Regions from separate parts of the Kitasatospora sp. NPDC048286 genome, predicted to be linked through region 3. Evidence: riboswitches for the same ligand, from Rfam matches in the RefSeq annotation. Region 3 holds a riboswitch; each other region holds the start of a gene.
What was found. Region 3 has a riboswitch for S-adenosylmethionine ahead of ACGF13_RS06100 (aminotransferase class V-fold PLP-dependent enzyme). Riboswitches for the same ligand answer to the same signal wherever they lie in the genome.
Positions count from the first base shown of each region.

Region 1 (10,407 bases), on a different contig from region 3:
GATCAGAAGTCCATGTCACCGCCCGGCATGCCGCCACCGGCGGCCGCGGCGGCCTTCTCCGGCTTGTCGGCGATGACGGCCTCGGTGGTGAGGAACAGCGCCGCGATGGAGGCGGCGTTCTGCAGCGCGGAGCGGGTGACCTTGGCCGGGTCGATGATGCCCTCGGCGACCAGGTCGACGTACTCGTTGGTGGCGGCGTTCAGGCCGTGACCGGCGGGGAGGTTGCGCACCTTCTCCACCACGACGCCACCCTCCAGGCCGGCGTTGGTCGCGATCTGCTTGATCGGGGCCTCCAGCGCGACCTTGACGATGTTGGCACCGGTGGCCTCGTCGCCGTCCAGCTCCAGCTTGTCGAAGGCGACACCGGCCTGCAGCAGGGCGACGCCACCACCGGCGACGATGCCCTCCTCGACGGCGGCCTTGGCGTTGCGGACGGCGTCCTCGATGCGGTGCTTGCGCTCCTTGAGCTCCACCTCGGTGGCCGCGCCGGCCTTGATGACGGCCACGCCGCCGGCCAGCTTGGCGAGGCGCTCCTGGAGCTTCTCGCGGTCGTAGTCCGAGTCGCTGTTCTCGATCTCGGCGCGGATCTGGTTCACGCGGCCCGCGACCTGCTCGCTGTCGCCGCCACCGTCGACGATGGTGGTCTCGTCCTTGGTGATGACCACCTTGCGGGCGGTGCCCAGCAGGTCGATGCCGGCGCTCTCCAGCTTCAGGCCGACCTCCTCGGAGATGACGGTGCCACCGGTGAGGATGGCGATGTCGCCGAGCATGGCCTTGCGGCGGTCACCGAAGCCCGGGGCCTTGACGGCGACGGACTTGAAGGTGCCACGGATCTTGTTCACGACCAGGGTCGACAGGGCCTCGCCCTCGACGTCCTCGGCGATGATGACCAGCGGCTTGCCGCTCTGCATGACCTTCTCCAGCAGCGGGAGCAGGTCCTTGACCGAGCCGATCTTGGAGTTGGCGATGAGGATGTACGGGTCCTCGAAGGTCGCCTCCATGCGCTCCAGGTCGGTGGCGAAGTAGGCGGAGATGTAGCCCTTGTCGAAGCGCATGCCCTCGGTGAGCTCGAGCTCCAGGCCGAAGGTGTTGCTCTCCTCGACGGTGATGACGCCTTCCTTGCCGACCTTGTCCATGGCCTCGGCGATCAGCTCGCCGATCTGGGTGTCGGCGGCGGAGATGGAGGCGGTGGAGGCGATCTGCTCCTTGGTCTCCACGTCCTTGGCCTGGGCCAGCAGCTGGTCGGAGACGGCCGCGACGGCCTTCTCGATGCCGCGCTTCAGGGCCATCGGGTTGGCGCCGGCGGCGACGTTGCGCAGACCCTCGCGAACCAGGGCCTGGGCGAGCACGGTGGCGGTGGTGGTGCCGTCACCCGCGACGTCGTCCGTCTTCTTGGCGACCTCCTTGACGAGCTCCGCACCGATCTTCTCGTACGGGTCCTCGAGCTCGATCTCCTTGGCGATGGAGACACCGTCGTTGGTGATCGTGGGGGCGCCCCACTTCTTCTCCAGCACGACGTTGCGACCCTTGGGGCCGAGCGTGACCTTCACTGCGTCGGCGAGCTGGTTCATGCCACGCTCAAGGCCGCGGCGAGCTTCCTCATCAAAGGCGATGATCTTGGCCATCAGAAGTGGTCCTCCGGGACACGGTCGACTGCTCGGACCAAGGGGTGCCCGCGACGGACGGCCCTGGTGCGCGGAGGTCCATTCCCTACCGCTCCCGGGGGCCTCACCGACCCGGTCCGCTGTCACTCTCACACTGTGAGTGCTAACGCCAATGATTAGCACTCCGGGTGGTCGAGTGCAAGCCCAATCGGCAATCAGCGAGCCGCCGCGGGAGCCGCCCGGGAACGCCGACGGGCCCGTGCGACACACGTCGCACGGGCCCGTCGAGAAGCGAGAGGTCACCAGCCGTGGGGCCGCGCCGAGCTCCTGGGGTCGGAAGGGGTCAGACCGCCGCGCGGACCATGTCCGCCTGCGGGCCCTTCTGTCCCTGGGAGATCTCGAACTCGACCCGCTGGCCCTCCTCGAGGGTGCGGTAGCCGTCCATCTGGATCGCGCTGTAGTGGACGAAGACGTCCGCACCACCGTCGACCGCGATGAAGCCGTAGCCCTTCTCCGCGTTGAACCACTTGACGGTGCCCTGAGCCATTCCGAACTCCCCTAGTGCTGTGCTGGCCCTTCACGCGCCCGCAGGTCGCGGGCCCGGGTTGGTTGAAGGCCGGCCCGGGGAACCCCCCCTGGGCGCAGCCGTGCACGCCGCAACCCTCCGCACAGGACGCCAGGCGGCTTCCGGCGAGCGGGTGATTGCGTCGACCGCCGCTGAATGTATCCGGACCGACGCCCTCTGCAACAGGGCCAACCACCGGTAATTCCGGCACGGCGTCAAGGGACAGGACGGACCGAATCGGGATGTTCTCGGCATTTCACGCCGGACATAGCGGACGAATTACCCAAATGCCTGCGGTAATTCTGACATCCGCCTGACAGGTTTCACGGGCCGGTCCCATCGGCCGGACGCCCCGGGCCGAGCACTGCGGGGCCGAAAGGGAAACCCTGTTCCCAGCCGAGCGACACTCTACTCCGACTCGACCCGGAAATATTCCCGCAGGAATGCGAGCGGTCGCCCGCGCATACGGACAGCGGAATTCCGTACGCGCGGGCGACCGCGGGTTCTCTTGCGGGCTCAGCAGCCGCCGGCCACCGCCGGGATGATCGAGATGCTGGCGCCGTCCCCGATCTCGGTCGCCAGGCCCTCGGCGAAGCGCACGTCGTCGTCGTTCACGTACACGTTCACGAAGCGGCGCAGCTTGCCCGTGTCGTCCAGGATGCGGGCCGAGATGCCCGCGTGGTTCTTCTCCAGGTCGGCGACGACCTCGGCCAGGGTGGCGCCCTCGGCGGTCACCTCGGCGGCGCCGGAGGTGTAGGTGCGCAGGATGGTGGGGATGCGGACGTTGGCGCTCATGAATTCTCCTTGCGGGGGCGGGTGGTTCAGGCGGACACGAGGCCGGCGGCGCGGAACGAGTCCAGCGTCGGGCGGATGACGGCGGTCATCCCGGCGTCGGAGACGGCGTCCAGGGTCTTCAGGCCGTCGCCGGTGTTGATCGCGACGGTCTCCTTCGACGGGTCCAGCTGCCCGGTCTCGACCAGCTTCTTCAGCACGCCGACGGTCACCCCGCCCGCGGTCTCGGCGAAGATGCCCTCGGTCCGCGCCAGCAGCCGGATCGCCGCCACGACCTCGGCGTCCGTGACGTCCTCCACCGCGCCACCGGTGCGGCGGGCGATGTCCAGCACGTACGGGCCGTCGGCCGGGTTGCCGATCGCCAGCGACTTGGCGATGGTGTCCGGCTTGACCGGCTTGATCACGTCCCGGCCGGCCTTGAACGCGGCCGACACCGGCGAGCAGCCCTCGGCCTGGGCACCGAAGATCCGGTACGGCCGGTCCTCGACCAGGCCCAGCCTGATCAGCTCCTGGAGACCCTTGTCGATCTTCGTCAGCTGCGAGCCCGAGGCGATCGGGATCACGATCTGCTCCGGCAGCCGCCAGCCGAGCTGCTCGCAGATCTCGTACGCCAGCGTCTTGGAGCCCTCGCCGTAGTACGGCCGCAGGTTCACGTTGACGAAGCCCCAGCCCTCGCCGGCCGGATCGCCGATCAGCTCCGAACAGAAGCGGTTCACGTCGTCGTAGTTGCCCTCGATGCCGACCAGCTCACCGCCGTACACCCCGGCCATGACGACCTTGCCCTGCTCCAGGTCGTGCGGGATGAACACGCAGGACCGGAACCCGGCCCGGGCCGCCGCCGCACCCACCGCGCCGGCCAGGTTGCCGGTGGAGGAGCAGGACAGCGTGGTGTAGCCGAACGCCCGGGCCGCCTCGATCGCGCACGCGACCACCCGGTCCTTGAAGGAGTGCGTCGGGTTCCCGGAGTCGTCCTTGACGTGCAGTTGGGCGGTGAACCCGAGCTCCCGGCCCAGGTTGTCCGCCTTCACCAGCGGGGTCCACCCCGGGTTCAGGTTCGGCTTCGAGGCCACGTCCGCCGGAACGGGCAGCAGCGGCGCGTACCGCCAGATGGACGCCGGACCGGCCTCGATCCGCTTGCGCAGCTCCTCGGCGCCCTCGCTGCCGAACTCGTAGGCGATCTCCAGCGGGCCGAAGCACTCCAGGCAGGCGAAGCTGGGGCCGAGCGGGAAGCGGGTGCCGCACTCGCGACAGGACAGCGCGGTGGCGGGGCCGAGGTCGACGGAAACGGGTGCGGCAGTGTCGATAGCCATGATGGCGAGGCCTCTCTCCTCATCTTCCCCGTGACGCGGTCGCGCACGGGCCGGAATTGGCACCTGTCCCGCCGGGGCCTGTCGACGACAGCCGCGCGAGAAGGTTGCCGGGACGTCAACGGGCCGTTCCCTCAGTCCCTCTGGATGAGCTTGTGAAATTGTGGTGCTGCTCAACGGCGACCCCGGCGTGCAAAGGTCCGACCGCTGTACGAAGACTGTATCCGAAGGCGCCAATCCTGAACGGGACCGTCCGCCACGCGAGATGACAGATTCCACCGACCCCGCCGAGGAGACCTCCGTGCCCGCCGAACCGACTCCCGAGCTCCTCCCGCAGGTGGCGTCCTGGCTCCGCCGCCGCTCCTGGAGCGCGGCCGACCGGCCGGTCCGCACCCTCCTCGACGCCAAGGAACGCACCGGCCGCACCGTCAGCGTGGTCCTCCCCGCCCTGGACGAGGAGGCCACCGTCGGCGACATCGTCCGCACCGTCCGCCGCGAGCTGATGGAACGCCTCCCGCTCGTCGACGAACTCGTCGTCGTCGACTCCGGCTCCACCGACGCCACCGCCGCCGTCGCCGCCGAGGCCGGCGCCCGGGTGGAACACCGCGACCGGATCCTCCCCCGGCTGCCCGCCGTCCCGGGCAAGGGCGAGGTGCTCTGGCGCTCCCTGCTGGTCACCCACGGCGACATCGTCTGCTTCGTCGACGCCGACCTGCGCGAGTTCGACCCGACCTTCGTCTCCGGCATCGTCGGCCCGCTGCTCACCGACGAGTCCATCCAGCTGGTCAAGGCCATGTACGACCGCCCGCTGGAGTCGGACGGCGCCGTCCTGCCCGCCGGCGGCGGCCGGGTCACCGAACTCGTCGCCCGCCCCCTGCTCAACCTCCACTGGCCGGAACTCGCCGGCTTCGTCCAGCCCCTCGGCGGCGAGTACGCGGCCCGCCGCTCACTGCTCGAACGGCTGCCCTTCCCCACCGGCTACGGCGTCGAACTCGGCCTGCTGGTCGACGCCCTGGAAGTGGCCGGCCTCGACGCCCTGGCCCAGGTGGACGTCGGCGTCCGGCACCACCGCCACCAGGACGGCCAGGCCCTCGGCCGGATGGCCGCCACCATCTACCGGACCGCCCTGGAACGCCTCGACCGCACCCACCGCCTCAAGGCCTCGGCCGACCTCGTCCACCCCCATCTCACCCAGTTCACCCGCGACCCGGAAACCCGCGCCTTCACCGCGCACACCCACCCGGTGACCGCCCTGGAACGCCCCCCGATGCACACCGTGCCGGAATACGCCACCCGTCATTGACGGGTTTGCCACGCCGAGCCCCCGGCAAGATGCCAACCATGGGCGATCTCACGACCAACCGTTCGAACGCGACCGGCACCGCCCCCGTCCTGGTGGCCTCCAACCGGGGACCGGTGTCCTTCAGCACCGCCGACGACGGCACGCTGACCCTGCGGCGGGGCGGCGGCGGCCTGGTCTCCGGCCTCTCCGCGATCGAGGACCCGAACGCCGTCTGGGTCTGCGCCGCCCTCAACGACTCCGACCGCAGAGCCGCCGCCGAGGCCCCCCACGGCCGCCTCGACCTGGCCGGCCACGAGGTCGGCGGCCAGGCCGTACGGATGCTGGACCTCGACCCGCAGACCTTCGCCCGCGCCTACAACGGCGTCGCCAACTCCACCCTCTGGTTCGTCCACCACCTGCTCTACGCGACCCCCACCGCCCCCGCCTTCGACGCCGGCTTCCGCACCGAGTGGGCCGCCTACCAGGCCTACAACGAGGCCTTCGCCGAAGCCCTGGCCGCCGAAGCCGCCCCGAACGCCGCGGTGCTCGTCCAGGACTACCACCTCTCCCTGGTCCCGGCCCTGCTCCGGGAGGCCCGCCCCGACCTGCGGATCGGCCACTTCTCGCACACCCCCTGGGCCCCGCCCGAGTACTACCGGCTGCTGCCCGACGACGTCGCCCGGGCCGTCCTCACCGGCATCCTGGGCGCCGACCGGGCCGGCTTCCTCACCGAACGCTGGGCCCGCGCCTTCGCCGCCTGCTGCGAGGACCTCCTCGGCGCCACCGTCGACCACGACGCGCTCTCCGTCACGCTCGACGGCCGCACCACCGGGGGGACCCCCACTCGGCGGACCACCCGCCTCGGCGTGCACGCCCTCGGCGCCGACGCCGACTTCCTGCGCGAGCGCGCCCACCGCCCCGACGTCGACGAACGCCTCGCCGCCCTCCGCGCGGCCGTCGGCGACCGCCGCACCATCGTCCGGGTCGACCGCACCGAGCTGAGCAAGAACATCGTCCGCGGCCTGCTGGCCTACCGGCACCTGCTCCGCACCCGCCCGCAGTGGCACGACCGGGTGGTGCACATCGCCTTCGCCTACCCGTCCCGGACCGACCTCGCCGAGTACCGCGACTACACGGCACAGGTCCAGGACCTCGCCGTTGCCGTCAACTCGGAGTTCGCCACCCCCACCTGGCAACCGCTGATCCTGCACGTCGACGACGACTTCCCGCGCTCCCTCGCCGCCTACCGCCTCGCCGACGTCGCCCTGGTCAATCCCATCCGCGACGGCATGAACCTGGTCGCCAAGGAGGTCCCCGTGGTCTCCGACCACGGCTGCGCCCTCGTCCTCTCCCGCGAGGCCGGCGCCCACGCCGAACTCAAGGACGACGCCCTCACCGTCAACCCCTACGACGTCATCGCCACCGCCGACGCCCTCCACGCCGGCCTCACCATGAGCCCGGAGGAGCGCGCCGACCGCACCAAGCGCCTGGCGGCGGCGGCCACCGCACTCCCCCCGCAGCAGTGGTTCCTGGACCAGCTCAACGCGCTGTGAGCGCGTCCCCCAACGCCCCCAGCAGCTCCACCACGCCCTCCGGCCCGGCGACCACCAGGTCCGCCCGGTCGGCCAGCTCCCGCACCGGCGCGTCCCCCACCGCGCCGGCGCACACCAGCACCCCCGCGACACCCTCGCCGCGCAGCTTCTCCACCGCGGCGAAGGCCGCCACGTCCCCCAGGTCGTCCCCCGCGTAGAGCACCGACCGGGCGCCCCGCTCGCGCAGGAAGCCGGTCAGCGCCGCCCCCTTGTCCACCCCCGGCGGCCGCAGCTCCAGCACCAGCCGCCCGGGCTCCACCACCAGCCCGTGCTCGGCCGCCAACTCCCCCACCGGCGCCCGCAACAGCTCCAACGCCTCCTGCGGCGCCGCCGTCCGCCGGGTGTGCACGGCCACCGCCCGCCCCTTGTCCTCCACCCACGTCCCCCCGGGCGCCCCCACCCGCTCCAGCACCCCCGGCAACTCCTCCCGCACCCGCGCCACCCCCGGATGCGCCTCCGGCGCCGACAGTTCCCCGTCCTCCCACCGCTCGGCCCCGTAGTGCCCCAGCACCACCACCCCCGGCAGCCCCGCGAACCCCCCGTACTCCACCGCCACCCCGGCCGGCCGCCCCGTCACCACCACCACGCCACCCACCACCGGAGCCAGCCGCCGCAACGCCCCCACCACCCCGGGATGCGCCCGCGCCCGCTCCGGATCCGCCACGATCGGCGCCAACGTCCCGTCGAAGTCCAACCCGATCACGGCGTCCCCGGGCGCCGCCAGGACGACCCGCACCCCGTCCCGCCCAGCCCCGGTCGCCGGCACGAACATCTCTTCAAAGCCCATACCGGAGCCCTACCCCCGAGCACCCCGCTCCGCACTCCCCCGGCCCGCGGGCGCGCGCGGAAGCCCCCCACCCTCCCGAGAGCCCCCGTCGATCAGCGAGCCGATCAGCGGGCCCCCCGCCGAGCCTCCCGCACCCGCCGCAGCCGATTCACCAGCACCGGCGCGTGCGCCAGCGCCTCCTCCCGGTCCAGCAGAGCGTTCAGCACCTGGTAGTACCGCGTGGAGGAGAGCCCCAGCTCCTCCCGGATCGCCCGCTCCTTGGCCCCCGCCGTACGCCACTGCCGCCCCTCCAGCGCCAGCACCGCCCGTTCCCGCTCACTCAGCTCGCCCACCGCGCACACCTCCGCCCGCCACTACGGAGTGTCATTCTCCCGCGCGACCCCGACACACACTGCTCGCCCCACCGTCCCCCCGGCCGCACTAACGTCACCCCCATGACCACGCCCAGCTTCGCCCTGCACATCCCGACCGCCGACCTCGACCCCGACCCGCTGGACCCCTCCCAGATCGTCTCCGGCACCCCCGAGGTCACCGGCAGGGTGCTGTCCGAGTCCGCCGACGGCCGCCACCTGCGCGGCCTCTGGCAGATCACCCCCGGCGTGGTCACCGACGTCGAGGCCGACGAGATGTTCGTGGTGCTCAGCGGTCGGGCCACCATCGAGATCGAGGGCGGCCCGACCCTGGAGGTCGGCCCCGGCGACTGCGCGGTCCTGCGCGAGGGCGACCGCACCACCTGGACGGTCCACGAGACCCTCCGCAAGGCCTACGCCATCACGCTCCCGTAGGAACCGGACGACCCCGCCGGGGCCGGTCCCCCGGCCCGGCCCCGGCCCCCTACTTGCGGACCGCCGCCGCCTCCTTCACCGCCGCGTCCTGCAGCCCCCCGAGCACCTGCTTCGGATCCCCCGTCACCGCCTGCCCGATCCCCGCCTTGATCCGGTCGCTGACCTCGCCCCAGGCCGGGTCCCCGAACGGGTAGAAGCTCGCGTTGGTCAGCCCGACCGCGAACTGCTTGAGGTCCTCGTGCTTCGGGTCCGTCGACATCTGCGCGAACGCGTCCTGGGTGACCGGCAGGAGGTTGTACTGCTCGTCGAACTTCAGCTGGTTGTCCTTGTCGTAGACGAACGACAGGAACTTCTTGATCTCGTTCTTGTGCCCGTTCGCCTTGAACGCCATCATCCAGTCCGCGACCCCGAGGCTCCCCGTGCGCCCGAGCCCGTCCCGCTTCGGGATCGGCGCCGTCCCGAACTCGACCTTCCCCGCGGTCGCCATCCGCAGCAGCGTCGGATGCCCGTTCAGCATCGCCACCTTCCCCGCGGCGAAGTCCTGGAACACCGGGGTGCGGTTCATCTTGCCGGGGTCCGGGTACGTCAGCCCGGTGGCCACCAGGTTGCTCTTCAGCCAGCTGAAGGTCGCCTGGTTCTGGGCGCTGTCGATGGTGTAGTTGCCGACGTCGTCGGAGATGCTGCCGCCGCCGCTCAGCGTCCACAGCATCGACTCGGCCGGCGCCTCCTCCGGTCCCAGCGGCAGCCCGTACGGGGTCACCCCCGGCACCTTGGCCTTGATCTTCTCCGCGTCCTGCCGCAGCTCGTTCCAGGTGGCCGGCGGCTGGGCGATCCCGGCCTGCCGGAACATCGCCTTGTTGTAGAAGAGCACCCGCGACGAGGAGACGAACGGGATCCCGTACTGCGTCCCGAGCACCTGTCCGGCGTGCGCGAAGGTCTCCAGGAACCTGGCCTGGGTCTCCACCGAGAGCACGTCGGACGCCGGGTAGAGCCGCTCCGCCGCCACCTGGTCGGCGAAGCCGCCGGTCTGCAGCAGGTCCGGCGACTTGCCGGCCGCGATCATGTCCTCGACCTTCTTGCCGATCTCGGTCCAGCTGTCCACCTCGACGCTGACCTTGATCCCGGGGTTGGCCGCCTCGAAGTCCCTGGCGACCGCGTCCCAGTAGCGCTGGGAGTTGGTCTCGGGGCTCTCCCCGTAGTCGGCCGCGACCAGCTTGAGGGTGACGGGCCCGCCGTCCTGCCCGGCGCAGGCACTGGCCGCGGTGAGGACCAGTGTTCCGGCCAGTACACCGCCGAGCACACGGGTGGGAACGTGGACGCGCCTGTTCAACGCGGGTACCGCCTTCGGGGGGATGAATTCGGCCGGAACGGGGGATTCCGGCAGGGGACGCGCCACACTGCCAAACCCGCCGACCGCCGGTCCACACCACCGACCGGGCCCGCCCGAGTAGTTATCGAAGTGCTCCGAGTCATTGCACAATGCGCAACAAAACCCCCGCGCACCCCGGTCCGCACCCACCCCGGCCTCCGGCCCCGCGCCCCGCCGCAAAGCCCCGCACACCCCCGCAGCTGCGACAAAGCTCACCCAGTATGGACCAGACCAATCCGACAACTGGACTAGACCTCTTCGACCCGCCCAAGGGAAACTGTCCTCCGTGAAGCACGTCATCGCACTCGATGTAGGCGGCACCGG
Region 1 covers NZ_JBICZE010000017.1:146,325-156,731, forward strand. The annotation lists gene groL (chaperonin GroEL) at 3-1,625, opposite strand; gene ACGF13_RS33495 (cold-shock protein) at 1,948-2,151, opposite strand; gene ACGF13_RS33500 (MoaD/ThiS family protein) at 2,686-2,964, opposite strand; gene thrC (threonine synthase) at 2,991-4,271, opposite strand; SAM riboswitch class I at 4,288-4,422, opposite strand; gene ACGF13_RS33510 (glucosyl-3-phosphoglycerate synthase) at 4,534-5,571, shown strand; gene ACGF13_RS33515 (trehalose-6-phosphate synthase) at 5,610-7,103, shown strand; gene otsB (trehalose-phosphatase) at 7,090-7,929, opposite strand; gene ACGF13_RS33525 (DUF3263 domain-containing protein) at 8,034-8,261, opposite strand; gene ACGF13_RS33530 (cupin domain-containing protein) at 8,364-8,714, shown strand; gene ACGF13_RS33535 (extracellular solute-binding protein) at 8,764-10,044, opposite strand; gene ACGF13_RS33540 (ROK family protein) at 10,370-10,407, shown strand, end outside.
Region 1: linked by a shared signal. The riboswitch ahead of thrC (threonine synthase) and the one ahead of ACGF13_RS06100 (aminotransferase class V-fold PLP-dependent enzyme) in region 3 are both predicted to bind S-adenosylmethionine.

Region 2 (10,407 bases), on a different contig from region 3:
AGGTCCAGCAGGGCGGCCGCGGCCTGCAGCCCGAGGTCAGGGCCGTCCACCGAGGCGGCCAGCCGGAACGCCCTGGCCTGGGCGGGCGTCAACTGGCGGTAGCTCAGCTCGAAGGCGGCCGCGACCTCCAGGTCGCCGATGCGCAGCTCGTCGATCCGGCGGCGTTCGACCGCCAGCCGGCGGCCCAGCGTCTGCACCGTCCAGCTCGGCCGGGCGGCCAGCCGGGCCGCCACGATCCGTACCGCGAGCGGGAGGTGCCCGCACATCAGCAGCAGTTCCCGGGCGGCCTCCGCCTCGGCGGCCAGCCGCTCGGCGCCGATGGTGCGGCCCAGCAGTTCGAGCGCCTCCCCGGGCTCGAAGACGCCGAGGTCGGCCTGGACGGTCGCGGGCAGGCCGGACAGCCGGGTGCGGCTGGTGGTGAGCACCGCGCAGCCGACCGCGCCCGGCAGCAGCGGTCTGATCTGCGCGGTGTCGTGGACGTTGTCGAGCACCAGGAGCAGCCGCCGGCCGTCCACCACCGAGCGGAACAGCGCCGAGCGGGCGTCCAGGCCGTCCGGCACCGCGTCGGCCGACACGCCGAGCGCCACCAGGAAGCCGCAGAGCACCGCCTCCGGATCGGCCGGGGTGGCGTCGGCGCCCCGCAGGTCCGCGTAGAGCTGCCCGTCCGGGTAGGCCTCGCGGACCCGGTGGGCGACGTGCAGGGCCAGCGCGGTCTTGCCGACCCCGCCCATGCCGACCACGGTCGCGATCGCCAGCGCCTGTTGGCCCGGTGCGCCGAGGGCCCCGACCAGCCGCTCGACCAGCGCCGTACGTCCGGTGAAGTCCGCGGCGTCGGGCGGCAGTTGGGCCGGTCTTGGGGCGCCGCTCCCGGTCGGGGCGGCGGGCGCGTCCGCCGCCGCCTGGGCCTTGGCGCGCGGGTCCGGCGACTCGGCCCCGGGCGCGCCGGGCTCCGCCGGTCCGGAGCCGGGCGGGGCGGAGGCCGGCGGCACGGAGACGGGCGGGGCCGACCGCGGCGCGACGGCCGGCGCCGGGGCGGCGAGCGACGGGTCGCCCTCCAGGATCCGCTGGTGCAGCAGGTCCAGCTCCGCCCCCGGCGCCACGCCCAGTTCGGCCAGGAACAGCTGACGCGCGCCCCGGAACACCGCCAGCGCGTCCGCCTGCCGCCCGGCCTGGTACAGCGCCCGCATCAGCAGCCCGTACGCCCGCTCGTGCAGCGGGTGCTCGGTGGTCAGCGAGGTCAGCTCCGGAATGCACCGGGAGTAGCGGCCCAGCGCCAGGTCCAGCGCGATCCGCTCCTCCAGCAGGGTCAGCCGGAGCTCCTGCAGCCGCTGGCGCTGGCGCTGCGCGAACGGGCCGGGAATGCCCGCCAGCGGCTCGCCCTGCCACAGCTCCAGCGCCTGGTTCAGCAGGTCGCGCGCCTGCTGCGGCTCCCCGGCCGCCGCCGTCCGCTCGGCCTGCCCCGCCAGCTCCTCCGCCTGCGCCGCGTCCACCGCGTGCTTGGGCAGCACCAGCCGGTAGCCGTCCCCGACCGAGGTCAGCACCGTCGGCGCGTCCGGCTCCTCGCCGTGCAGGACCTTGCGCCACCGCCAGGCGTAGGTGCGCACCGTCGTCATCGCGGTGCCCGGCGGCTCCTCGCCCCACAGGGCGTCGATCAGGTCGGTGGCGCTCGCACCGTGCCCGGGCCGGAGCAGCAGCACCGCCAGCATCGCCTGCTGCTGGGGGCTGCCCACCTTCAGCGCGGTCGCGCCGCGCTGCGCTCTCATCAGTCCCAGCACCGAGAACCGGAATTCATCCATGACTGCACCTGCCCGCCTCATGTGCTCGCCCCCGCCCGTGCACGTGCCGCCCCCGATTTGATGAGCCCCTATCAACCCACGCCACCGGGCGTGATGTCGAGAGATCGTCGACCCGATGGTGATCCGGTGTTGATCGGCCGTCACGACAATCGATGGTGTGGCACCCGCCGACGGCCCGGCCCCGGCCGTCGGACCCGCCACGTCCCCGGCCGCCCGGCCGCCGCCCGGGCGCCCCCCACGGCTCTCGGAGGCGGACGCCCATGGACACCGACCTGCTGCACACCGACCGGCTCGACACCGCCCCGGTCGGCACCGACCCGTTGACCAGCGACCTGCTCCACCGGCTGCTCGACGTCGACCCGGCCGCCGGGCCGGCCGAACTGCTCCACCGCGCCCGCGCCGACCGCCACCTCCCGTACCTGGTGCTCGCCGCGCTCTCCCGCGAGGGCGTGCGGATGGGCGGGCACGCCCGGGCCGAGCTGCAGCGCGCCCGGGACCGGGCCGAGTGTTACGCCCGGGTCGCCCGCGACCTCGCCGACGCCACCGGCGTCCGCCCGATCCGGGACCTCCCCCTGGCCGGCTACTACCCGCCGGACCTGCCCCGGCCGCTGGGCGGGCTCAGCCTCGTCAGCCCCACCGAGGCGACGCTCTGGCAGGCCGTCAACCGGCTGGTCACCGACCACCCGGTGGAGTCCGTCGAGGTCACCCTGCTCGGCGAGCGGCCCCGGCACACCGCCGTCACCCTGCGCTGGCCGGCCGAGGACCCGCTGCTCGACCCCTGGTACCAGGTACGGGTCGCCACCGCCGCCCTCACCGGCGACCTCGCCACCGTCCCCGTCCGCCCCTACCTGGCCGCCGACGAACACGTGGAATGCCTGATCGCCCTCGCCGAGGAGGGGCTCGCGCGCACCTTCCTGGCCGGCGACGTGATCGACGTGGCCCACCTCGCCGGACAGCCCTTCGACCCCGCCGAGACCGCCGCGGTCCTCGCCGCCTACCGGCTCGCCCCGGAGGCCGCCGCCCTGCTCGACCTCGCCGCCCAGCACGTGCCGCTCGGCTCCCTGCGGGACGTGCGCACCGTCCTGGAGGCCGAGGTCGGCCCCGAACTCCGCCGCCGCCGGCCCCTCACCCGCACGCACCGGCCGCGCAAGGGGACCCTGCTGCGCCACGGCACCCTGCTGCGCCGCACCGTCATCCGGCACCAGTGGGACGAGGCCCTGCTGCTCCCGGCCGGTGGCGCCACCCTGCTGCTCACCCCGGTCGCCGACTACCTGCTCGGCGCCGAGGGCGCCCGGCCGACGGCGGCCGAACGCGCCGCCGCCCTGGCCGCGCTGCGGGCCTGGGACACCACCGCCCCCGGCGGCCCGCACCCGGCCCCGTGCACCGGACTGTCGGAGCCGCGCCACCGCTGAGCGGGCCCGCCCGCCCGCCGTCGAGAGCAGGGGGGCTTGGCAGCGGGCCCGGGAAGTCTTGTATCGTTCCTGGCGAATCATCCAGAGGGGTGGAGGGACCGGCCCTACGAAGCCCCGGCAACTCCCCGTTCGACCCGGCGTCCGAAGTACGCGCCGTGCCGTCCGGGATCAGTGCCAACTCCGGCCTGTCGCCAATGTGGCGCGGGAAAGATGAGGAGACACGGTGCTCTCTGTGCTGTCCTTCGCCCGGGCGCTTCCCGCCCCGGCGCTTTCGCGTACCCGTCTCGTGCCCGGCGCAGGCAATCGGCCGACTTCCGCGGCCCGTCCTCGCTGACCACCCCCGGCTCCCCGCCAGGAGCCGCCGTGAGCAGCGCCGACCCGCTGCTCCCGGGCCTTGAGACTGGAGTACCCCCACCCATGGAGAACACGAGCGGCGTCGGCGTGCTCGACAAGGTCACCTCGATCCTCGGGATCCTGGAGGCGGGCCCCGCCACCCTCGGCGGCCTCGTCGCGGCCACCGGCATGGCCCGCCCCACCGCCCACCGGCTGGCCGTCGCACTCGAACACCACCGCCTGGTCAGCCGGGACGTGAACGGCCGGTTCATGCTCGGCCCCCGGGTCGGCGAGCTCGCCGCGGCCGCCGGCGAGGACCGCTTGCTGGCCGCGGCCGGCTCGGTCCTCACCCACCTGCGGGACCTCACTGGCGAGAGCGCCCAGCTCTACCGCCGGCAGGGCGAGGTACGGATCTGCGTGGCCGCCGCCGAACGCCTCACCGGCCTGCGGGACACCGTCCCGGTGGGCATCACCCTCCCCATGAAGGTCGGCTCCGCCGCCCAGGTCCTGCTCGCCTGGGAGGAGCCCGAGCGCCTCCACCGCGGGCTGCAGGGCGCCCGCTTCACCGCCACCGCGCTGAGCGGCGTACGGCGCCGGGGCTGGGCGCAGTCCGTCGGCGAGCGCGAACTCGGGGTCGCCTCCGTGTCCGCGCCCGTCCGCGGCCAGTCCAACCGGGTGGTGGCCGCCGTCTCGGTCTCCGGTCCGATCGAACGGCTCACCCGCCACCCCGGCGCCCAGCTCTCCCAGGCCGTGGTCGAGGCGGGCCGCCGCCTCACCGAGGCCCTGCGCCACGCCTGACGGGACGGGGGGCGGACCCGGGTCCGCCCCCACCCCGTCAGGGGGCCGCCGCCCCGGAGTTCAGGCCCGGGACAGCAGCACGGCGCGGGAGGGCCGGGGGATCCGGCTGATCACCGCGCCGATCAGCGTGCCGATCGACACCCCGAAGACCGCCGACACGGCCGCCAGGACCGACTGGGCCCCGTTCCCGACCTCTATCTGCGCCGTGTTCAACAGACCGAAGGACCCCGGCACCACGATCCAGAACGCCGGGAGGTAGAGCACCTGCCAGAGCGGGCCGCCCGGCAGCCAGTGCACCAGGGTGGCCGCGACCGCGGCGGCGACCGCCCCGGCCAGGCCGCCTATCGCCGCGCCGTGCACCGACCCCACCGCCACCTGGGCGGTCACGCTGACCGCGATCACGGCGACGATCCACGGGATGGCCGAGGGCGGTGTCTGGACGTTGACCACCACTCCGGCCACCGCGATCGCCAGCCCCAGCGCGATCACCCACCAGCTGGGCTTGGCGACCTGGACGTTGGCCAGCGCGGTGGCCGGCATGCCGATCGCCGTCGCGGCCGCGGCCACCCCCGCGAGGAACAGCGCCAGCTGGACCGCGCCGGACACCAGCCGGGCGGTGCCCGCGCTGGCCGCGCCCGCGGCGATCTCGGACAGCCCGGTGACCAGCAGCCCGCCCGGCAGCAGGATCGCCAGGGTGGCCACGATCGTCCGCAGCGGGCCGTCCAGCAGCGAGGCCCGCGCGAGTGCCAGGACCAGCAGGGCGACCAGGAAGCCGGCCGTGACGGGCAGCAGCGGCCGCAGGTACGGCAGCCGTCGGGCGAGCACGGTCAGCCCCACCACGATCAGCGAGCCGAGCCCGGCCGCGAGCACGTTCGCCGCCGCCGGCTGGAGGAAGAGGCAGACCCCCACACCGACCGGCAGCGCCCCGAGATCCGCCACCCACGCGGGCCAGCGGGCCGGCGCCCGCCGGATCCGGTCCAGTTCGGCCAGCGCCCGGGGCCCGTCGAGCTCGCCCGCCCGCAGCCGGTGCACCAGGTGGAGGACGTCGGCCGTCTGCTCGAACCGCAGCGCGCCGCCGACGGGCTGGAACCGGGTGGCGCCGTCCGCGTCCAGCGAGACGAACAGCCCGTTGGTCAGCGCGGCGACCCGCACCTCAGGAGCCCCCAACGCCCGTCCCAGCCAGTGGAGTTCCTCCTCGACGTCATGGACGGGCAGGCCACCGCCGAGCAGGGCCTCGCCCAGGTCGAGGAGGAGACGGCGGAGCGGTTCGGGCGGGGCATCGACGACCCGGACCGATGGAGACTTGCTAGACATGGCAGGTATCGTCCCACCCTGCCCGATTCGGCCCGACTCTGCCCCGGTCCTCGCCCCCCCCGGGCCCGGGCTCTCGTCCCTCGCGCTCCCCCCGGGGCCGGGTGCGGGCCTTCTCGGCACGTCACAGGGGCAGGGAGCGGGATTCGACGACGTTCGCCATGACGATGGTGGAACTGAGGCGCTGGACGCCGGGCAGGGTGGCCAGGCGGTCGTCGTAGAGCTGCCGGTAGGCCGCCAGATCGCGGGCGACGACGCGCAGGAGGTAGTCGGGGTCGCCGAACAGCCGCTGGGCCTGGAGGACGTTGGGGATGTCGGCCACGGCCTGCTCGAAGGCCGCGACGGTCTCGCGGTCCTCGTAGCGCATGGTGACGAAGACCAGCGACTCGAAGGTCAGGCCGAGGGCGGCGGCGTCGAGCCGGGCGTGGTAGCCGGCGATCGCGCCCGAGCGTTCCAGGGCCCGAAGTCGGCGGTGGCAGGGGGACACGCTCAGGCGGACTCGCTCGGCGAGCTCGGTGAGGGTCAGTCGCCCGTCACGCTGCAGTTCGGCAAGAATTTTCCGGTCTATGTCATCCATGGAGAAGATTCTTCCACTCGGTGGCGATCATCGGGAAAAGATTGGAAGCACCTTCTGGGCGAACCCGCCTAGCCTTCCCTTCAGGAAACCAGGGGCGCATGTCCGCACGAGTCGTCCGTCACAGGAATGGATCCCCGATGAGCACCACCAAGGCGTCGAGAGCCCCCGAGGCCCAGGCCGCCCCGGAGCTGGGCCACGGCCTCAAGCGGCGCCACCTCTCGATGATCGCCCTCGGCGGCGTCATCGGCGCCGGCCTCTTCGTGGGCTCCGGCGCGGGCATCGCGGTAGCCGGCCCCGGCATCATCCTGGCGTTCGTCGCGGCCGGTCTGCTGGTGATGCTGGTCATGCGGATGCTGGGCGAGATGTCCGCCGCGCACCCGGCCTCCGGTTCCTTCTCGGTGCACGCCGAGCGCGAGATCGGCCTCTGGGCGGGCCTGACCACCGGCTGGCTGTACTGGGTGACGGTCGGCGTCGCCGTCGCCGTCGAGGCCACGGCCGCCGGCGCGCTCGTGCACTCCTGGGTCACCGGGGTTCCGGCCTTCGTCTGGGTCGGCATCTTCATGGTCTTCTTCTGCGCCACCAACCTGACCGCCGTGAAGAACTTCGGCGAGTTCGAGTTCTGGTTCGCGGCCGTCAAGATCGCCGCGATCGTCGCCTTCCTGGCTCTGGGCGTGCTGGGTGTCGCCGGTGTCGTCGGCCACGCCCCCGGCACCGCCAACCTGACCGGCCACGGCGGCTTCCTGCCACACGGCGGCCACGGCCTGATCACCGGCCTGCTGCCCGCAGTCTTCGCCTACGGCGGCCTGGAGGCCGTCACCATCGCGGCCGCCGAGTCCGACAACCCGCGCCGCAACGTCGCCACCGCCGTGCGCACCGCGGTCTGGCGGATCGCGATCTTCTACATCGGCACGATGGCCCTGGCGGTCACCCTGGTGCCCTGGAACAACCCCGACGTGGTGAAGCTGGGCCCCTACGTCACGGTGCTGCAGCTGCTCAACGTTCCCGGCGCTGCCCTCGTCATGAAGGCCGTGGTGCTGATCGCCCTGCTGAGCGCGATGAACGCCAACATCTACAGCGCCTCCCGGATGGTCCACTCGCTGGTCACCCGCGGTCTGGGTCCCCGTGCGCTGGCCAAGGTCACCGGCGGCGTCCCGCGACTGAGCGTGCTGGCCTCCTGCGGCTTCGGCTTCGCCGCCGTGCTGGCCGGCTACTTCTGGCCGGGCACCGTCTTCCTCTGGCTGCTGAACTCCACCGGCGTGGCCATCCTGGTGGTCTGGCTCTTCATCGGCATCGCCCAGCTGCGCATGCGCCGCCGCGTCGAGCGCGAGAGCCCCGAACTGCTCACCGTGCGCATGTGGGCCTACCCGTACCTGACCTGGCTCGCCATCGCCGCCGTGGTCGCCCTCCTGGCCCTGATGACCACCAGCCCCGGCAACCGCGACCAGCTCTACGCGGCCGGCGTCCTGGTCACCGCCCTGAGCGCCGTCGGCTACTGGCGCCAGCGGCGGAACGCGGCAACCGCCCGGTGACCTGAGTCGGGGCCCGCTCACCTGGGGCTGACGATGCCCCAGGTGAGCAGGGCTACTCCTCGAACCAGACGACCAGCCGGACGTTCTGCTCGCCGTGCACGTCCGCGAGGGTGCGCATGACGGTCCACACCGGCTGCCACGAGCCGTCGGCGGGGCCGACTTCCTGTGCGCGGGTTCAGGGAGATGGGGGCGGGTGCTACTTCGGCATCTCGTTCCAGAGCTGCTGCGCGCTCTTCCCGGTGAGCTGGACCCAGAGCTGCTCGCTGTACTCGGTGGTGTTCAGCAGGTGTGCCAGGGCGGGCTTGCCGTAGGTCTTCGAGATGTGGTCGACGAAGCGGGCGGTGGCCTGGTAGCCGCTGTCGTAGCCGGTGTCCGGGTCGAAGTGCTGGGCGCCGGTGCCGGGCTGGAAGTTGTAGTCGCGCACCCAGTCCGCGAGACCCTCGCTCAGCCACCACGGGCGGTCCGTCGGGTTGTCGGCGACCGCGACGTGGACGGCCTCGTGGACCAGGAAGCCGGTGTCGCCCTTGTTGTCCCGGGTGTAGCCGATGTTGACGTGGATCTCCTTGACGCCGGTGTCGGGGTTCGTCCAGGCGTACGCGGGGTGATCGGTCAGCGCCGGGTCCATGATGATCTTGAAGTAGGAGGGGGCCTTGAAGGTTCCCCTGATGATCAGGTCGGAGATCGCCGGGTAGTAGTCCGCGACGGTCTTCTTCTGCTGCTCCAGCCACGGGCCGAGGTCCGGGGCCTGCGCGTAGTCGAGGTCGATGGTCGGGCGGTCGGTGGTCGGCGGTGTGGTGATGCCGCTGCGGTCGAGGTTCCAGGACTGCGTCGGATCCCCCGGGTTGCAGGCGGCCACCGTGGCGTTCAGGTCCCTGTTGCGGGTGAGGCAGAGGCCGTTGTCCGAGGCGCTGTGCAGCAGCCAGGCCCGGCCGCCGCCCGCCGAGGTGTTCTCCAGCCACCACCGCTGGTTGCCCGCGCCGGTGTAGTTCCGGGCCCCGACGGTGTTCCCGCCCCGGTCGCGGTCGAGCGCGATGTCGGTACCGGGCGCCCTGACCGACCAGGTGCCGTCGCCCTCGTCCCGGAACGTCCAGGACTGCCGGGCGGAGGACTGGTCGGACTCGCGGACCACCACGTTGAGGCCGCTGTCGCGGCTGTCCCACTGGAGGGCACCGCCCGCGTAGTTGGACATGCGGTAGGCGGCGCCGCCGGTCGGCAGCGACTCGGCCGCGCCGGCGGTCCCGGCGCCGAAGGCCATCCCGGACACGAGGGTCGCGGCGGACAGGACGACGGCGGTGGCGGCCGTACGACGGGTGATCATCTCTGGGCTCTCCTCTCGGGCCGGCTCCCCTCTTGGAACCGGCCCGAGGTGATGCCACCTGGTCGGGGTGTACACGACGTCGACGGCCCGTGGACGGGTGCGTTGACGGGCAGGTGTTCGCCATGGGCCGGGTGCAGAGGCAGCCGGCCCCGCGCGGCTTCACATCCGGGATCTCAGCACGTCGACCTCACAGCCCGGCGCGAAGGGATCGAAGCCGTGCCCGATCAGCCAGCGGACCGCCAGCAGGCTCCGCAACGACCACCACGCGTGGATCACGTCGAGGTCGATGCGGGCGCCGGTGCCGTAGCCGGCGATGACGTCGTCGAGGTGCTCCTCGTGTCCGAGCGTGAAGGTGGCGAGGTCGTACAGGGCGTCACCCCGGCCCGCCTCGGACCAGTCGATGATGCCCGTGACCTCGTCACCGTCGACGAAGACGTGCGCGATCTGCAGGTCGCCGTGCGTGAACGCCGGAGTCCACGGCCGGAGCGCGGCCTCGGCGACCCGGCGGTTGCGGGCGACCAGGTCGGCGGGCAGGACGCCGTCCGTCACGAGCGACTCGCACTCGTCGTCGAGTTCCGCCGCCAGCGCGGCGATGCTCCGCCCGGCCCGTCCCGGCCAGGACGGAAGCGGCGCGTCGTGCAGCCTCCGGATGGCGGCACCCGCCGCGGCCCACGCCGCCGGCGACCCGGTCGACGGCCCACCGAGGCGCCCGAGCGTCGTCCCCGGAACCGCGGCGAGCGCGAGCACGGGCGGCTTGCGCCACAGGACCTCCGGGGTCGGGACCGGCGCCAGGGACATCGCCTCGACCTCGACGTCGATGCGCGCCTGGTCGGCGTCCACCTTCAGGAACACGTCGCCGACCCGCAGAGTCGCACGCTCGGAATGGGCGACGACGACTTCGACCTCATCCATGGGCGACCAGTATCCCGGGGACGGTCGCCGACGTCGCCGGGTTTTCGCCCGCGATCACTCGGCTGACCTCGCCCCGCTGCCACCACTTTCGTCAGGAGTGCTCAGCGACCGATGGCCGACGGGTGGTCACCGTCCGCGAGTTCGGCTGCCCGCAGGGGGTCGCCGCCCGCCCGGGCGAGCAGTGCCGCGACGTCGTAGACCGGTGCGTCGGGGCCGCTGCCGAGGCCGAGGGTCAGGCCGGGTTCACAGCGGGTCGCCCAGACCGCGGGCGCAAGTTCGGGCCGCAGCTGCTCCAGTGTGTGTACGAGCGTCCAGGCGGCCTCGTCGTGCCGGGCCTTCTGCGCGGGATCGCAGGCGGCGATGGCCTCGGCGACCCCGTGGTCGTCCGGGTCGTAGTCCTGTAGCAGCGGCAGCAGTTCGG
Region 2 covers NZ_JBICZE010000007.1:295,429-305,835, reverse strand. The annotation lists gene ACGF13_RS19525 (BTAD domain-containing putative transcriptional regulator) at 1-1,796, opposite strand, end outside; gene ACGF13_RS19520 (hypothetical protein) at 2,057-3,208, shown strand; SAM riboswitch class I at 3,283-3,425, shown strand; gene ACGF13_RS19515 (IclR family transcriptional regulator) at 3,626-4,339, shown strand; gene ACGF13_RS19510 (threonine/serine exporter family protein) at 4,400-5,653, opposite strand; gene ACGF13_RS19505 (Lrp/AsnC family transcriptional regulator) at 5,775-6,227, opposite strand; gene ACGF13_RS19500 (amino acid permease) at 6,365-7,756, shown strand; gene ACGF13_RS19495 (basic secretory protein-like protein) at 7,953-9,074, opposite strand; gene ACGF13_RS19490 (phosphotransferase family protein) at 9,234-9,986, opposite strand; gene ACGF13_RS19485 (HEAT repeat domain-containing protein) at 10,088-10,407, opposite strand, start outside.
Region 2: linked by a shared signal. The riboswitch ahead of ACGF13_RS19515 (IclR family transcriptional regulator) and the one ahead of ACGF13_RS06100 (aminotransferase class V-fold PLP-dependent enzyme) in region 3 are both predicted to bind S-adenosylmethionine.

Region 3 (10,407 bases):
GGTCATCGGGGGTCCTCTCGGGTGGTCCCTGCGTGGGCTAGGCGCTCCCCCCGGAGCCCCGGCATCGGCGGCGGGAGGCGGGAATGCCCGCCCCAAGCCTATTGCCTGGGGCAACCACCGCGGCCACCGGTCGTCTGAACTCCCCGGCTAGTCCACCTGCCGTAAACCACCGTGTCACCTGCGGCGCCCGGAGGGATGCTTGGCCGCATGGCGCTCGCGGTCCCCGACCACACCGCCGCCCTGGGCGGCCGCCCGGCGGTGCCCGTCCCGGTGGTCAGCTACGCCCTGATCGCCCTCAACACCCTGGTCTTCCTGCTCGGCCCCGCCGCCGGGCTCAACCCGCTGTACGGCACCGGCCAGGCCCGGGTCTGCTCGGAGCAGCGGTACGAGCAGCGCTGGGGCGCCGTCCCGGCCGAGGTGCTGGCCGGACGGCCGCTGACCGCCGAGCAGCTGGCCGAGGCCCCCGACCCGGCCCCCGGCTGCCCGGCCGCCCCGACCCCGGGCAAGCACCCGGCCCTGTCCGTCCTCACCGGGCTGTTCCTGCACGCCGGCTGGCTGCACCTGCTGGGCAACCTGCTCTTCCTCCAGGTCTTCGGCCCCACCGTGGAACGGCGGCTCGGCCGGGCCCGGTACGCCCTCTTCTACCTGGCCGCCGGCAGCCTGACCACGTACGGCTTCGCGCTCGCCGAGGCGCACTCGCCGAACTCCACCCGGGTGCTCATCGGGGCCTCCGGGGCGATCGCGGCCGTCCTCGGCGCCTATCTGCGCCTCCACCCCCGGGCCCGGGTGACCACCCTCGTCCCGCTGCTCCTCTTCCTGCCGCTGCGCTTCCCCGCCTGGCTGGTGCTCGGCCTCTGGTTCGCCCTGCAGTGGTGGTCGGTGCACTCGGCCGGCCCCGGGGTGGCCTACCTGGTCCACGTGATCGGCTTCTCGGCCGGGTTCCTCTACGCCTGCACCGTGGTCCGCCACCCCCCGCGACGACCGGGCCGACGCCCGATACGCTGGCGGCACCCCACAAAGGAGCCCGAACTGTGATCACCGCCATCGTCCTGATCAAGACCAGTGTCGACCGCATCCCGGAGATCGCCGAGTCCATCGCCGCCATCGAGGGTGTCAGCGAGGTCTACTCGGTGACCGGCGGCTACAACCTGGTGGCGATGGTGCGGGTGCGCCGGCACGACGACCTGGCCGAGGTCATCCCGGGCCGGCTCAACAAGGTCCCGGGCGTGGCCCACACCGAGACCCAGATCGCCTTCCGCACCTACTCCCAGCACGACCTGGAGGCCGCCTTCGCCCTCGGCCTGGACGAGTAGCGGTCAGCCCTCGCGCCGAGAGTCAGCGACACAACGCCCGCCCTCGTTGCGGTAGTTCCACGCCGCACCGTCCGTGACCAGCTCCCGGACGGCGGTCAGGAAGCGGTCGACGTGCTCGTCCGGCGTCCCGGCGCCGAAGCTCACCCGGATCGCGTTCAGGCTGCGCTCGCCCGGCAGCGAGGGCTCGGGCGCCCCGCACTCGGACGGCGCGACGTCCTCGTCCCCGAGCAGCGTGCGCACCAGCGGGTGGGCGCAGAACAGGCCGTCGCGCACCCCGATGCCGTACTCGGCGGACAGCGCGGCCGAGAAGTGCGAGCTGTTCCAGCCCCGGACGACGAAGGACAGCACGCCCACCCGGGCGGAGTCGGCCCCGAACAGGTTCAGCACCTTGACCTGCGGGATCCCGGCCAGCCCGGCCGTCAGCCGGGCGACCAGCTGCCGCTCGCGGGCCTCCAGCGCGTCGAAACCGGCCTCGGTCAGCGCCCGGCAGGCCGAGGCGATCGCGTAGGCGCCGATGACGTTCGGCGAGCCGGCCTCGTGCCGGGCCGGGCCGGTGTGCCACTGCACGGCCACCGAGCCGTCGGCCTCCCGGGCCACCGTCCGGGTCGCCCCGCCGCCGGCCAGGTACGGCTCGGCCTCGTCCAGCCAGTCCGCCCGGCCGGCCAGCACCCCGGCACCGAACGGCGCGTAGATCTTGTGGCCGGAGAAGGCGATCCAGTCGACGTCCAGTTCGCGCACCGAGACCCGGTGGTGCGGCGCCAGCTGGGCGGCGTCCAGCACCACCCGGGCGCCGTGCCGGTGCGCGGTCCCGGTCAGCTCGGCGACCGGCCACAGCTCGCCGGTCACGTTGGAGGCGCCGGTGACGCAGAGCAGCTTGGGGCCCTCGGGCGCCTCGGCGAGCGCGGCGTCCAGCGCGGCCACCGCCTCGGCCCGCGAGCGCGGCGCCCGCAGGTAGGTGACGTCCAGTCCGGCGTGCGCCCAGGGCAGCAGCGAGGCGTGGTGCTCGGTCTCGAAGGCGAACACCCGGGTGCCGGCCGGAACGGCGGCGGCCAGCAGGTTGAGCGAGTCGGTGGTGGCCCGGGTGAAGACCACCTGGTCGCCCTCGCGCAGGTCGAGGAACTCGCCGACGGTGCGGCGGCTCTGCTCGAACAGGTCGGTGGACAGCTGGGAGAGGTAGCCGGCCCCGCGGTGGACGCTGCCGTAGTACGGCGCGTAGGCGGCGACGTCGTCCCACACCCGCTGGAGCGCCGGCGAGCTGGCCGCGTAGTCGAGTGCCGCGTAGCCGACCTTCTCACCGCTGGCCAGCGGGACCTGGACGTCGGTGCCGAGGACGGCGAGCGGGCCGCAGATTTCGGCGCAGGGCTGCCGCACGATGGGGGTCCCCCCGGACGAAGTCTGGGGGAGCGCCGAGAGAAGGGTGGTGGCGGGAGACGGGTGGGCGGACATGAGGATGCACTCCTTCAAGGGGTGAGGGACCCCGGGAGTGTCATTCGTCCGGCGTCCGCGCTTGTCGCACGGACGGCTTGCCGTGACGACCCGGTCCTCACCCAGGGCACCCCGCCACGGACGGAGGGTTGCCGGACAGCAAGCTGGGGCTTCGCGCTGTCACTCATGACCTGGCGAAGACTCTAGGCCGCGCCCTTCGGGCGGTCAAACGGGCGTCCGGCATCCGGACAGCGCGAGGGGCCCGCGGGAGGAATTCCCGCGGGCCCCGTCAACTGCCGTGTCAGATCCGGCTGGTGGCCTCCGACCAACGCCGCAGCAGGTCCTGGGCCGCGCCGGAGTCGATCGCCCTGGCGGCCCGCTCCATGCCGGCCGCCAGCTGCTCGGCGAGCGGTGCGTCGCGCAGGTCGAGCGCGACCAGCGCCGCCGCCGTGTTCAGCAGGACGGCGTCCCGGACCGGCCCGTGCTCCCCCGCCAGCAGTCGCCGCGCGACCTCCGCGTTGTACGAGGCGTCCGCCCCGCGCAGCGCCTCGATGCCGACCAGCTCGATGCCGACGTCCCGCGGGTCGAAGGCGGTCCGGGTGACCGCCCCGTCGCGCACCAGCCAGACCTGCGAGGTGGTGGTGATGGTCAGCTCGTCCAGTCCGTCGTCGCCGCGGAAGACCAGCGCCGTCGCACCCCGCTCGGCCAGCACCCCGGCGATCAGTCCGGCCAGCCGGGTGTCGAAGCAGCCGATGGCGTGCGCGGTGACCTTGGCCGGGTTGGTCAGCGGGCCGAGGATGTTGAAGGAGGTCGGCACCCCGAGGTCGCGCCGCGCGGTGGCGGCGTGCCGCATCGAGGGGTGGAACTTCGCCGCGAAGCAGAAGGTGAGCCCGACCTCCTCGGCCACCTCGGCGACCCGCCGGGCGGAGAGGTCCAGCGCCACCCCGAGCTTCTCCAGCACGTCCGAGGAGCCGCTGCTCGAGGAGGCCGACCGGTTGCCGTGCTTGACCACCTTGGCGCCGGCGGCCGCCGCGACGATCGCGGACATGGTGGAGATGTTGACGGTCTTCGCCCGGTCGCCGCCGGTGCCGACGATGTCCACCGCCGGGCCGGGGATGTCCAGCGGCTCCGCGTGCGCGTACATCGCGTCGACCAGGCCGCCGATCTCCTCGACCGACTCGCCCTTGGCCCGCAGCGCGATCATGAACCCGGCCACCTGTACGGGGGACGCCTCGCCGCTCATGATCCGGTCCATCGCCCACGCGGTGGACGAGCGGTCGAGGTCCTCCCCCTGCAACAGTGCCGCCAGGAGGTCCGGCCAGGTGCGGACCACCTGCGCGGGGTCGCTACCGCCGTTCGCAGGGTTCACGTTCACCATGGCTGACTCCAGCTGTTGTCGGTTCCCCACTACGGGGGGACGTCCGTACGGATGGAGCCAGCCTATCGAGCGAAGCCTCCGCTTCTACCCCTGTCCTTTCCAGTTGCCGGGGCCGTCTTCAGCGGACGGCCGGAGTCCGCTTCGCCAGTCGCGCCCGCAGCAGGGTGGCCGCCGCCTCGGCCAGCGCCACCGGCTCCACCGGGTGGGAGATGGCCGCGTCGGCCCGGCTCCAGGCGGCGAGCCAGGAGTCCTGCGGCCGGCCGATCAGCACCAGCACCGGCGGGCAGCCGTAGATCTCGTCCTTGAGCTGGCGCGCGAGGCCCAGCCCCCCGGCCGGTACGGCCTCACCGTCCAGCACGCAGAGGTCCACTCCCCCCTTCTCCAGTGCCTTGAGCACCGCGGGGGTGGTCGCGCACTCCAGGTAGGTCAGTTCCGGAAGGTCCTCGGCGGGCCGGCGGCCGAGCGCCGTCAGCACCTGCTCGCGGGTGTTGCGGTCGTCGCTGTAGACGAGGACGGTGAGCGTCTCATCGGTCGTGTACGCCATGGGCCCTGCTCCCTCAAGTGTGATCCGGACCACGTTCGCCTGATCCGGATGCTACTCCCGATCACCCCCCGCCGAGTCCTCCTCGCGCACCTTCCCGGCCAACCGGGCCGCACCCCGGCTCACCCACCCGGAGGACGGCCCGTCACCCGATCCCGCCCGGTCCACCCGTACGGCCGACCCCGGGTCCCTTCCCCTACCTCCCGCGGCTGCTCCGGCCGTGCAACGACGCGCTGGGCAACGGGGTCGCGGGCCCCTCCGAGGAACCATCAGAAAAGGGACACGCCGCTGCTCAGCCCCCGTCCGGCCCCCGTGCCGCCCCCCAAGCGGGCATACCGCACGCACCGGACACTCCGAGGGACACCCCCCGACGTGAAGACGGAATAAGGGACCGACATAATGTCCGTCGTGGCGACAGCAACAGCAGTAGAAACCGGGCACGCGCACGGATCGGTCAACCGGCCGAACATGGTCAGCGTCGGAACGATCGTCTGGCTCAGTTCCGAGTTGATGTTCTTCGCGGCCCTCTTCGCGATGTACTTCACGCTCCGCTCCGTCAAGGGGCCGGAGTTCTGGACCGAGAAGGCCCACGCCCTCAACGTGCCCTTCTCCTCGGTCAACACCACGATCCTGGTGCTCTCCTCGCTCACCTGCCAGCTCGGTGTGTTCGCCGCCGAGCGCGGTGACGTGAAGAAGCTCCGGGCGTGGTTCATCCTCACGTTCGCCATGGGCGCGGTCTTCATCGGCGGCCAGGTCTTCGAGTACACCGAGCTGGTCAAGAAGGACGGCCTCTCGCTGTCCTCCGACCCGTACGGCACGGTGTTCTACCTGACCACCGGCTTCCACGGGCTGCACGTGACGGGTGGTCTGATCGCCTTCCTGCTGGTCCTGGGACGGACGTACGCAGCCAAGCGCTTCACGCACGAGCAAGCCACCGCCGCGATCGTCGTGTCGTACTACTGGCACTTCGTCGACGTCGTGTGGATCGGCCTGTTCGCGACCATCTACCTGATCAAGTAACCAGCTGATCAGGTCGCTGGCCACCGGCTGCGGCCCCCGCCCTCACCGGCGACGGGCCGCTTCTGCCGGTGCCGACGCTCCCACCGACCGACCGCGCGCGCAGCCCTAGACAGGCAGCCTCGTGCCGGCCAGACCGGCCGCCGGGTGCACCCACCAGTCGACCAGATCCTGACACCGGGGTTATTCCGTGAAAAAGCTCTCCGCACGACGGCGCCACCCATTGGCGGCGCTGGTCGTCCTACTTCTCGCCCTGGCGGCAACCGGGGGGCTGTACGCCGCGTTCGCGCCCGCCGACAAGGCGCAGGCCGACGTCGCCGCGCAGTCGCTCGCGATCGATGAGGGCAAGAAGCTCTTCGCCGTGGGCTGCTCCTCCTGCCATGGCATGGACGGCCAGGGCAGCAGTGACGGTCCGAGCCTGGTCGGCGTCGGCTCCGCCGCCGTCGACTTCCAGGTCGGCACCGGCCGCATGCCCGCCCAGCAGCCCGGCGCGCAGGTCCCGCGCAAGAAGAACATCTACACGCAGGCCGAGATCGACCAGCTCGCCGCCTACGTCGCCTCCCTCGGTCCCGGCCCGGTGACCCCGACGGAGGAGCAGTTCACCTCGACCAACCCCGAGGACATCTCCAAGGGTGGCGAGCTGTTCCGCACCAACTGCGCCCAGTGCCACAACTTCGCCGGCCAGGGTGGTGCCCTGACCAAGGGCAAGTACGCCCCGTCGCTGGAGGGCGTGGACGCCAAGCACATCTACGAGGCCATGCAGACCGGCCCGCAGAACATGCCGTCGTTCCCGGACACCACCATGCCCGAGGAGCAGAAGAAGCAGATCGTGGCCTTCGTCCGCCACACCACCAACGATGAGCCCAACCCCGGCGGTCTCACCCTGGGCAGCCTCGGTCCGGTGACCGAGGGTCTGTTCGGCTGGATCTTCGGCCTCGGCACGCTCATCGCGGTCGCGATCTGGGTCGCCGCCCACACCACCAAGGCCAAGAAGTCATGAGCCACGACATGTCAGAAGAGAAGCTCCCGGAGCCGCACGGCTCCGCCGGCGAGGTGGCCGACCACGGCAGCCCGTTCGCCGACCCGGGCCTGCCGGCCCACGAGCCCCGTCGCACCGACATCGACGAGCGGGCCGCCAAGCGCGCCGAGCGCCAGGTCTCGCTGATGTTCGTGATCTCGATGCTCGCCACCGTCGGCTTCATCGCCTCGTACGTGGCCATCGACCCGGACAAGATCGTCTACATCTTCCCGCTCGGTCACGTCAGCGCGCTGAACTTCGCGCTCGGCCTGACCCTGGGCGTGGCGCTGTTCATGATCGGCGCGGGCGCGGTCCACTGGGCCCGCACCCTGATGTCGGACGTCGAGATGCCGGCCGAGCGTCACCCGATCGAGGCCTCCGACGAGGTCCGCGCGGACGTCATCGAGCAGTTCAAGACCGGTGCCGCCGAGTCCGGCTTCGGCCGCCGCAAGATGATCCGCAACACCCTGATCGGCTCCATGGCGCTGGTCCCGCTCTCCGGCGTGGTCCTGCTCCGTGACCTGGGCCCGCTTCCCGAGAAGAAGCTCAAGGAGACCGGTTGGAAGGAGGCGACCGACACCAAGCCGCTGGCGCTCATCAACATGAACACCATGCAGCCGATGAAGCCCGAGGACATCGTCGTCGGCTCGCTCACCTTCGCCATGCCCGAGGGCCTGTCCACGCACGACGAGGACTTCCAGCAGCGGATCGCCAAGGACGCCCTGATGCTGGTCCGGATCGCGCCCGAGGACATCAAGGACGAGAAGTCCAAGGACCTCGGCTTCGAGGGCATCCTGGCCTACTCCAAGATCTGCACCCACGTCGGCTGCCCGATCAGCCTGTACGAGCAGCAGACCCACCACGCGCTCTGCCCCTGCCACCAGTCGACCTTCGACCTGGCGGACGGCGCCCGCGTCATCTTCGGCCCGGCCGGCCACCCGCTGCCGCAGCTGAAGATCATCACTGACGAGAAGGGCAACCTGGTCGCCACCGGCGACTTCGATGAGCCCGTCGGCCCGAGCTACTGGGAGCGTGCTCGATGAGTAGCGCGAGCAGCACCACGACCGGTGCCGCCAAGCCCTCCAGCACGCGTGAGAAGCCCGCCAACAAGTGGGAAGCCGCGGCTGACTGGACTGACGGCCGGCTGGGGATCTACTCCCTCGCCAAGGCCAACCTGCGGAAGATCTTCCCGGACCACTGGTCCTTCATGCTGGGCGAGATCTGCCTCTACACGTTCGTCATCATCATCCTGACCGGTGTCTACCTGACGCTGTTCTTCAAGCCCTCGATGGCCGAGGTCGTCTACGACGGCTCGTACGTGCCGCTCAAGGGCATCCCGATGTCGGAGGCCTACGCCTCCACGGTGGACATCAGCTTCGAGGTCCGCGGCGGTCTGCTGATCCGTCAGATCCACCACTGGGCCGCCCTGGTCTTCGTGGCCGCGATGCTCGTCCACATGATGCGCGTGTTCTTCACCGGCGCGTTCCGCAAGCCGCGTGAGATCAACTGGGTCTTCGGCTTCCTGCTGCTGATCCTGGGCATGTTCGACGGCTTCTTCGGCTACTCCCTGCCGGACGACCTGCTGTCGGGCACCGGTATCCGCTTCATGGAAGGCGCGATCCTCGCCGTCCCGCTGATCGGCACCTACGTCCAGATGTTCCTGTTCGGGGGCGAGTTCCCCGGCCACGACATCGTGCCGCGGTTCTTCACCATCCACGTGCTGCTGATCCCGGGCATCATGCTCGGCCTGCTGGTGGCGCACCTGATCCTGGTCTTCTACCACAAGCACACCCAGTGGGCGGGCCCGGGCAAGACCGAGAAGAACGTCGTCGGCATGCCGCTGATGCCGGTCTACATGGCCAAGGCCGGTGGCTTCTTCTTCCTGGTGTTCGGCCTCATCGCCGTCATCTCGGCGATCGCCACGATCAACCCGATCTGGGCGTACGGCCCGTACCGTCCGGACCAGGTCTCCACGGACGCCCAGCCCGACTGGTACATGGGCTTCTCCGAGGGTCTGATCCGCATCATGCCGGGCTGGGAGATCAGCGTCTGGGGCGGCCACACCCTCAACCTGGGTGTCATGGTCCCGCTGGCGATCTTCCCGCTGGTCCTGGTCTCGATCGCGGCCTACCCGTTCATCGAGGGCTGGATCACCGGTGACAAGCGCGAGCACCACATCCTGGACCGCCCGCGCAACGCCCCGGTCCGCACCGCCCTGGGTGCCGCCTGGATCAGCCTCTACCTGATCCTGCTGATGGCCGGTGGCAACGACCTGTTCGCCACCCACCTGCACCTGTCGATCAACTCGGTCACCTACTTCGTCCGCGTCGGCTTCTTCGTCGTCCCGGTCGTGGTCTTCATCGTGACCAAGCGCTGGTGCCTCGGCCTCCAGCGCCGCGACAAGGAGAAGGTGCTGCACGGCCGCGAGACCGGCGTCATCAAGCGCCTGCCGCACGGCGAGTTCATCGAGGTGCACGCCCAGCTGCCGCAGCAGGACCTGTACAAGCTCACCGCGCACGACCAGAACCAGCCGGTCGAGCTGCCGGCCCAGACGGACGAGAACGGCGTGGCCCGCAAGGCCGGCGTCCTCACCCGCACCCGGGCCAAGCTCTCCCGCGGCTTCTACGGCGAGGGCAGCCAGATCCCCAAGCCGACCGCCGAGGAGCACCACGAGATCACCAGCGGCCACGGCCACCACTGATCCCGTAGGCACCACCGAGTCACCCCGAGGGCCGCTGACCAGAGTTCTTCTGGTCGGCGGCCCTCGGCCCTTTTCCGAACCAGCCGGCCCCGTACCCGCCCGCGTCACCAGGAGCCCCCGTGCAGCTCTCCGTCGACCCCGCCTCGGCCACTCCCCCGTACGAGCAGATCCGCGCCCAGATCGCCGAGCGGGCCCGCTCCGGCGAGCTGCCGACCGGGCTGCGGCTGCCCACCGTCCGGGCCCTGGCCGAAGAGCTGGGGCTGGCCGCCGGGACGGTCGCCCGGGCCTACCGCGAGCTGGAGGCGGACGGCGTGGTGGAGACCCACGGCCGGCGCGGCACGCTGATCGCCGCCACCGGGGACTCCGCCCACCGGCTGGCCGCCGAGGCCGCCGCCGAGTACGCCGCCCGCGCGCACCGCCTGGGCGTCTCCCACGCGGACGCCCTGGCCGCCGTGGACACCGCGCTGCGGCTGGCCTACCCGGAGCTCTGACGGGCCCGTCAGGGCTCCGGACGGATCATCCCCACGGCGGGGGCCTGGGAGACCGGTGAGGTGGTGCTGACGGGCTGTCCGGAGGCGCTGTGCTTGACCCACTCCGTCCAGGCCACGTTCCAGTCCCCGAAGCCGTTGCCGAAGGGCTCCATCGCGCCGCCGCGGCTGTTCACCACCGTCACCAGGTCCCCCACCCTGGTGTGCTGGTAGTACCACTCGGCGTTGTCGGTGCTCATGCCGGTACAGCCGTGGCTGACGTTCTCGACGCCCTGCGAGCCGACCGACCAGGGCGCGGCGTGGACGTACTCGCCGCTCCAGGTCACCCGGGTGGCCCACTTCACGTCGAGGTCGTACGACTCCGCGCTGCCCGCCGCTATGCCGATGGTCTCGCCGTTCATCCGGACCGAGCGCTCCTGGCCGAGCACCACCTTGACGCCGTTGCGGGTGTCGAAGCCGGGCTTGCCGGTGGTGACCGGGATGGTCCGCAGCGCCTCGCCGTCACGCTTCAGGGTGAGCTCGTGGG
Region 3 covers NZ_JBICZE010000002.1:393,461-403,867, forward strand. The annotation lists gene ACGF13_RS06085 (hypothetical protein) at 1-6, opposite strand, end outside; gene ACGF13_RS06090 (rhomboid family intramembrane serine protease) at 208-1,035, shown strand; gene ACGF13_RS06095 (Lrp/AsnC family transcriptional regulator) at 1,032-1,313, shown strand; gene ACGF13_RS06100 (aminotransferase class V-fold PLP-dependent enzyme) at 1,317-2,759, opposite strand; SAM riboswitch class IV at 2,812-2,930, opposite strand; gene trpD (anthranilate phosphoribosyltransferase) at 3,040-4,116, opposite strand; gene ACGF13_RS06110 (hypothetical protein) at 4,235-4,660, opposite strand; gene ACGF13_RS06115 (heme-copper oxidase subunit III) at 5,057-5,677, shown strand; gene ACGF13_RS06120 (c-type cytochrome) at 5,865-6,674, shown strand; gene ACGF13_RS06125 (Rieske 2Fe-2S domain-containing protein) at 6,683-7,735, shown strand; gene ACGF13_RS06130 (cytochrome bc complex cytochrome b subunit) at 7,732-9,393, shown strand; gene ACGF13_RS06135 (GntR family transcriptional regulator) at 9,513-9,884, shown strand; gene ACGF13_RS06140 (Ig-like domain-containing protein) at 9,893-10,407, opposite strand, start outside.